2 regions of the Pseudomonas sp. 5Ae-yellow genome follow, and region 2 is predicted to be linked to the other one. Evidence: predicted binding sites of a transcription regulator. Region 2 holds the regulator's gene; the other holds the start of a gene.

Region 1 (3,381 bases), on a different contig from region 2:
TCTACCGCTTCAGGGGTTTGTGTCTCTACCGGTTGCGGCGCTGATGCTGATTGTGCAGCGTCCATCTGCCTTATTGCTTGGCCCTTGCCGGCGCCCGCTTCCACCGCCGCAGCGCTTGGCGCAGAGCGGGTTACTTCAAACGGTTTAATTACACCCATATCCATGGCGCGTACCTCACAAAGGAGAAAGCGGAGAGAGGGCGCGCCCTCTCTACGCAATATTACCTCAGTTTACCCTTAGCCCAACAGGCTGAGGACCGCCTGTGGCAACTGGTTGGCCTGAGCCAGCATCGCAGTACCAGCCTGCTGCATGATCTGGTTTTTGGCCAGGTTGGCAGACTCAGCAGCGTAGTCGGTATCCATGATGCGAGCGCGTGCTGCTGAAGCGTTCTCACCAATGTTTTGCAGATTGCTGATGGTCGAATCAAAACGATTCTGTACCGCACCGAGGTCAGCTCGCTGGCTGTCGATACTAGCCAAAGCCGCATCAATAATGGAGAGTGCGTCTTGAGCACCGTCCTGAGACCTAATGTCGATAGTGTTAACCGAGGCCAAAGTTGACGTAGTGCCTGCCGAAGTAATGGCCGCAGTAGTACCAGTCCCACCAGTCACAGTGAAAGCATCGCTCGAACTGAACTTAAGCTCAGAGTTAACAACCACTCCGCCCACGTCCACAACATCGCTAGCGCCAACAGTGCCCCCGGTTGCATTAGCAATAGTCAACGTACCAGAGGCAGTACCTTCAGCACGAATACCTTCTACGCCTTCAGCTGAAACAGTGAGCTTATTGGTAGTGCTATCAAACGTTGCAGAATAGCCATCTTTGCCGATAGCAGCTGCAAGCTCCTTCGCACTGCCATTGTATTTGCTGAGATCATACTCTGTATCCCCAACAAACAACGTACCTGTGTCAGCTGCAGTAAAGTTCGCTAATTCTACAGAGACCTTAGTAGATACTTCGACACCCGTCCCCAAAGCGTTAAGTGTAGCTGCTGCATCCTTTGCGTTTTGTGTTGAGACGTCAGTTCCAACAGAGGTGCCGAGGTTGCCGCTCAATACCATGTCGGTTGCACCAGTAGCAACGCCATACGCCGTACCGGCAGCAGCCGCTGCACCGAACACACCACCAGCACCAGATTTCACGTTCTCACCAAGTTTGCCGCTTGATGCATCTGACAAGCTTACTGAGATAGTCTCATTTGCGTTAGAACCCACTTGGAAGCTCTTACTTCCAAAAGTCCCGTCCAGCAGCTTCTGAGTACCGAATGAAGTCGTATCAGCGATTCGAGTTAGCTCGCTTTGCAATGAAGAAACTTCTTTCTGCAGTGAATCACGGTCTACATCGCTGTTGCTACCGTTGGCAGCCTGAAGAGACAGATCACGCATGCGCTGGAGGATATTTGTAGACTCTTGCAAAGCACCTTCAGCGGTCTGCGCGATAGAGATACCATCGTTTGCGTTTTTTACCGCAACACCCAGACCGTTGATCTGACTGGTCAGACGGTTGGATATCTGCAGGCCAGCAGCATCATCTTTGGCGCTGTTGATGCGCGAACCGGAAGACAGACGCTCCAGAGAAGTAGACAGGTTGCTGGAAGACGAGCTCAGGTTACGCTGAGCGTTCAGGGAAGCGATGTTGCTGTTGACTGTAAGAGCCATGATAAATACCTCGACCTAGTGTTGTTTGCCTGAGCTTGCGACTCGCGGGCCGGCTTTGCCCAGGCACCCATTGAGTTCGCATTCGATTACTTTATCGGCATCCCTGTCAGGACCTTTAGGGTTTTTGCTGAATTATTTTTGCTGTGCTTTGCAAGCGCTCAGCTAACCCAGAACACCCTAAACGCACCTGACATGGTTTTGACGCCAATCAGATGCTCCGCCGATGACTATTTATCGACGGGGTGAGGAATAACTTTAGGGCGAGTGTTGCACGGGCCTGATTTCGGCTGGGCATGGTCCTCCCGTAGATCGTACCCATGCTCCAGCGCGGGAACGCGCACGGTCTGAGTAACGCTGGTTGCAGCAGGGACGCTGAGCGTCCTGGACTGCATTCCCACGCGGAGCGCGGGAACGACCGGAATCCCGCGGCAGCGTGCTCTACTACATGATCGTTCCCATGCTCGGCGTGGGAACGCACGCATTCTGGGCGACTCGGGTAGCAGGAGGGATGCTAAGCGCCCCGCGCTGCATTCCCACGCCGAGCATGGCAGCGATCAGTTCAGCGATTCCCGCTCAGCGCACCGCCCTACATTACATCTGCATGAAGATTGCCCCAGCGGTACAGCCATGCAACACCCCTGTAACCTCCGTGGGGTTAGCTGGTGTCATTTCCAGACCCGTGTGCCAAGGCGCACGCCAACAGACTGACGCCGAGGTACCCATGTACGCTGAAAAAGCCGTTATTCGCGTGCACCGAGATTTAAAGGTGCACACCTGGTTCTACCCCAATCCCACCGCCGAATCGACCATCATCCTAGTCAATGGCTCACTGGCGACAAGTGCGTCCTTCGGGCAGACCTTGCGCTATCTGAGGCCACTATTCAACGTTGTACTCTTTGATCAACCTTACAGTGGGCATTCACGGGCACACAACAGCAACCACCTGCTAATCGGCAAAGAAGATGAGGCGCTGATCCTGCTGGATCTGATTGAACATTTCTGTGTTGACCAAGTGCTGTCCTTCTCTTGGGGCGGGGTCGCTACCATGCTGGCACTGGCCCAGCGCCCTGATCGCATCAAGCGCGCGACAATCACCTCTTTCTCGCCCATCATCAACCCGGCGATGCATGACTATCTATCACGCGGCAAAACCTATCTTGCTGCCTGTGATCGTCAGCAGATCGGCAATCTGATCAATGAAACCATTGGCGAGCACCTGCCACCGCTGTTCAAACGCTGCAACTTCCGACATGTCAGCAGTCTGGATGAGCATGAGTACGCGCAGATGTTGCTGCATATTCGCCAGGTGCTGGAGCTGGACAGTAGTCAGTACATGAGTTGCGTGAGCAATATTGATATTCCGCTGCTGTTTATCAATGGAACCTGGGACAAGTACACCAGCGTGGATGATGCGCTGCACTTTGCTGATCTGGCGCCCCGCGCGACCTTCGTGCGTATCGCGCATACCGGGCACTTTCTGGACTTGGAGCACAAGACAGCCTGGCAGGACACCAGAGCGGCAATCGAAGAATTTGTGTTTGGCGAGGCCCAGCAGACAATACACCAGCCACATCACCGGCTGGCGATGGTTGGCTGAACAGCCTGCACTCAAAAAAAAGAGCTGCAGGCTGTCGCGGCGATCAGGGATTCATTGAGTCGAACACGGTGGTTTCAGCATCCGCCGCTTGGGCACGCAGGCCGATCAGCTGCTTGATCTTGCGGT
Region 2 (3,381 bases):
GGCATGATGCATGGCCAGCGGGCAAGTTAAGCAAATCAATAACTCAAGGTAATCATCGTAGATGGGTAGCAATCATCCGGTTCAGGTTATCGCGGTCACCGGCGGTAAAGGCGGTATCGGCAAAACCAATGTGTCGGTCAACCTCAGCTTGGCGCTGGCGGATATCGGGCGGCGTGTAGTGCTGCTGGATGCCGACTTGGGCTTGGCCAATGTCGATGTACTGCTGGGGCTAAAGCCCAAAGCTACTCTGGCTGACGTGCTGGAAGGCAAGTGTGATCTGCGCGATGTAATGATCAACGGCCCCGGAGGCATTCGTGTGGTACCTGCTGCTTCGGGTGCTGCCAGCATGGTTAGCCTGAGCCATCAAGAGCACGCTGGGCTGATTCAGGCGTTCAGTGAGATTGGCGACAACATCGATGTGTTGGTTGTCGACACCGCTGCGGGTATCGGTGATTCGGTTGTGAGCTTTGTGCGTGCTGCACAAGAGGCCTTGGTTGTTGTCTGTGATGAACCGACCTCAATCACTGATGCCTACGCGCTTATCAAGCTGCTGAATCGGGATCATGGCATGACCCGATTTCGGGTATTAGCAAATATGGTGGGAACTCCGCAGGAAGGTCGCATGGTTTTTGCTAAACTATCAAAAGTAACTGACCGGTTTCTCGACGTAGCGCTGCAATACGTCGGGGCCGTACCTTTCGACGAGGCGGTACGCAAGTCCGTACAGAAGCAGCGTGCAGTTTACGAAGCGTTTCCGCGCAGCAAGGCTGCCATGGCGATTCGTTCGATTGCGCAAAAAGTAGATTCATGGCCTTTGCCGGCGAATCCTCGCGGACATCTTGAGTTCTTTGTCGAACGCCTGGTACGGCCCACTGGATCAGGCCTATGATTGCAGCGGCTGGCGGATTAAGCATGTATACACGAGCACAAAGTTCTGCAAATAATCAGGATCGACTCGTTGAGCAATATGCTCCGTTGGTAAAACGTATTGCTTATCATCTGCTTGGTCGCTTGCCGTCCAGTGTGCAGGTTGACGATCTGATGCAGGCCGGAATGATAGGTCTACTCGAGGCCTCGCGGAAATTTGATTTTGGCAAGGGCGCCAGCTTCGAAACCTACGCTGGCATTCGCATCCGAGGCTCTATGCTTGATGAGGTGCGCAAGGGCGATTGGGCGCCACGCTCTGTGCATCGAAATACGCGCATGGTGAGTGATGCAATGCGCTCAGTGGAATCTCGTTTAGGTCGTGACGCTAAAGATCACGAGGTTGCTGCCGAACTTGATATGAGCCTTGAGGAATATTATTCAATTCTCAATGACACTGCCGGTAGCAAGTTGTTTAGCTTTGATGACTTGCTGGAAAGCGGTGCGCCGGCTGATGTCCAGGGTGACTATGAACCTTTTTCGGGGTTGCAGGACGAGCGTTTTCGCGTGGCATTGGCTGAGGCTATCGACAGTTTGCCTGAGCGTGAGCGATTGCTGCTGTCGCTGTATTACGACGAAGAGTTAAACCTCAAGGAGATAGGAGCTGTACTGGGTGTGAGCGAGTCTCGCGTCAGTCAGTTACACAGCCAGTGTGCCGCGCGGTTGCGAGCAAGGTTAACAAGTTGGCGAAATGATTGATTTTGTCGCCAGCATCCGGACAATGCACTGGCTGCTCAACACAGCAGCACTGCGCCTTATCCTGTTTTAATGACGTAAACATGAAGATGTTGTGAGCAGCGGGTTGTGTCGCAGTGGGCTGCTCAGAATTTCTTTTAACGGCTAGTTTGGCCATTGCAATGGGTTTCGGGGTGCAGGCCTGCACTTTCCCTGGTTTGTACGGAGGTCGACTTGGACAAGAATATGAAAATTCTCATCGTTGATGATTTTTCAACGATGAGGCGCATTATCAAGAACCTGTTGCGCGACCTGGGTTTTACCAACACGGCAGAAGCCGATGATGGCAACACCGCTTTGCCTATGTTGCAAAGCGGCAATTTCGATTTTCTGGTGACTGACTGGAATATGCCCGGCATGAGTGGCATCGATCTGTTGCGTGCGGTGCGCGCTGATGATCGGCTTAAACATTTGCCGGTGCTAATGGTGACGGCTGAGGCCAAACGTGACCAGATCATCGAAGCTGCTCAGGCTGGCGTTAATGGTTATGTAGTCAAGCCCTTCACCGCTCAAGCCTTGAAAGAAAAAATCGAAAAGATTTTTGAGCGCGTACAGGCAAAATAATAATCAACCGGGGTACAGGTTATGTCGTTAAGTAAGGATCCCGGCCAGGCGACTGCTCAGGAATTTGAACATTCCCTGAAGGATAACGCGCGCCAACTGGTCGATCATTTAGAGCAAGGCGACTTTGCCGAAGCCCTGCTGGTGATCCACGCAATCAATCAGGCGCGTGATCGCGGCCTCTATCATGAGGTCGGGCAGCTGACCCGAGCACTGCACAATTCCATCGTCAACTTCCAGATCGATACCACTCACGCGCTGGATGACGTAAACGACACCTCAAAGATTTCTGACGCCTCTGATCGTTTGGATTACGTCGTAAAGCTGACTGATAAAGCAGCTAACCGTACTATGGATCTGGTCGAAAATATTGCGCCCAAGGTCTCTGGTTTGGGTGCGGAAGCAACGTCACTGCGTGCTGATTGGCAGCGGTTGCAGCGCCGCGAAATGGCCGCTGATGAGTTTCGTGAGCTGTACAAGCGCATGGATGACTTTCTGGACAAGGTCGAGACTACCAGCACCGATGTGTCGGGCGATCTCAACAATATTCTGATCGCACAGGATTACCAGGATTTGACCGGTCAGGTAATCAAGCGGGTTATTACACTGGTGCATGACGTTGAGGAGAGTTTGCTCAACCTGGTGCGTATGGCCGGTCAAGTTGACCGTATTACCGGCGTAAGTCATACCGAAACAGTCAGCGAGACAAAAAAACCTACAACTAAAGGTGAAGGTCCGCAGATTCATGCCGATACAAGAGAAGACGTTGTATCCGGTCAGGATGAAGTTGACGACCTTCTATCCAGCTTGGGATTCTGACTCCTACAGATAAACGCCAGCGCGCAGCGTGCTGGTTGCAGTCAGGCAGAATGTAGAGTGGTTAGGTTTTCTGGTTCCGGATTGACGACTGATAACAACGGACTGCGTGCAAGCAGCACTATTAGCGCCCGACGTATGCCCGTTTACTGTTAACACGCCCGAGGGGAGTGGGTGCATGAGTTTCGATGCGGATGAAGAGATTCTCCAGGACTTTCTGGTCGAGGCAGGTGAAATTCTCGAACTTTTGTCTGAGCAGCTGGTTGAGCTGGAGAACCGTCCCGAAGACAAGGAACTGCTCAATGCCATTTTTCGCGGTTTCCATACCGTCAAAGGTGGTGCTGG

The links. The regulator FliA, encoded in region 2, starts transcription of late flagellar genes. The targets are predictions, from matches to a motif close to CTAAAGTTTNNNNNNNNNNNGCCGNTAA.
Region 1: the regulator FliA is predicted to act here: its motif matches at 1,890-1,917, upstream of H4J77_RS11515 (flagellin).

What each region holds. Positions count from the first base shown of each region.
Region 1 is NZ_JACGWE010000016.1:33,703-37,083, forward strand. It holds gene H4J77_RS11510 (flagellar protein FlaG) at 1-164, opposite strand, end outside; gene H4J77_RS11515 (flagellin) at 237-1,658, opposite strand; gene H4J77_RS11520 (alpha/beta fold hydrolase) at 2,167-3,255, shown strand; gene H4J77_RS11525 (SDR family NAD(P)-dependent oxidoreductase) at 3,299-3,381, opposite strand, start outside.
Region 2 is NZ_JACGWE010000006.1:81,918-85,298, forward strand. It holds gene flhF (flagellar biosynthesis protein FlhF) at 1-30, shown strand, start outside; gene fleN (flagellar synthesis regulator FleN) at 62-889, shown strand; gene H4J77_RS05975 (RNA polymerase sigma factor FliA) at 889-1,623, shown strand; gene H4J77_RS05980 (chemotaxis response regulator CheY) at 1,846-2,223, shown strand; gene H4J77_RS05985 (protein phosphatase CheZ) at 2,245-3,039, shown strand; gene H4J77_RS05990 (chemotaxis protein CheA) at 3,215-3,381, shown strand, end outside.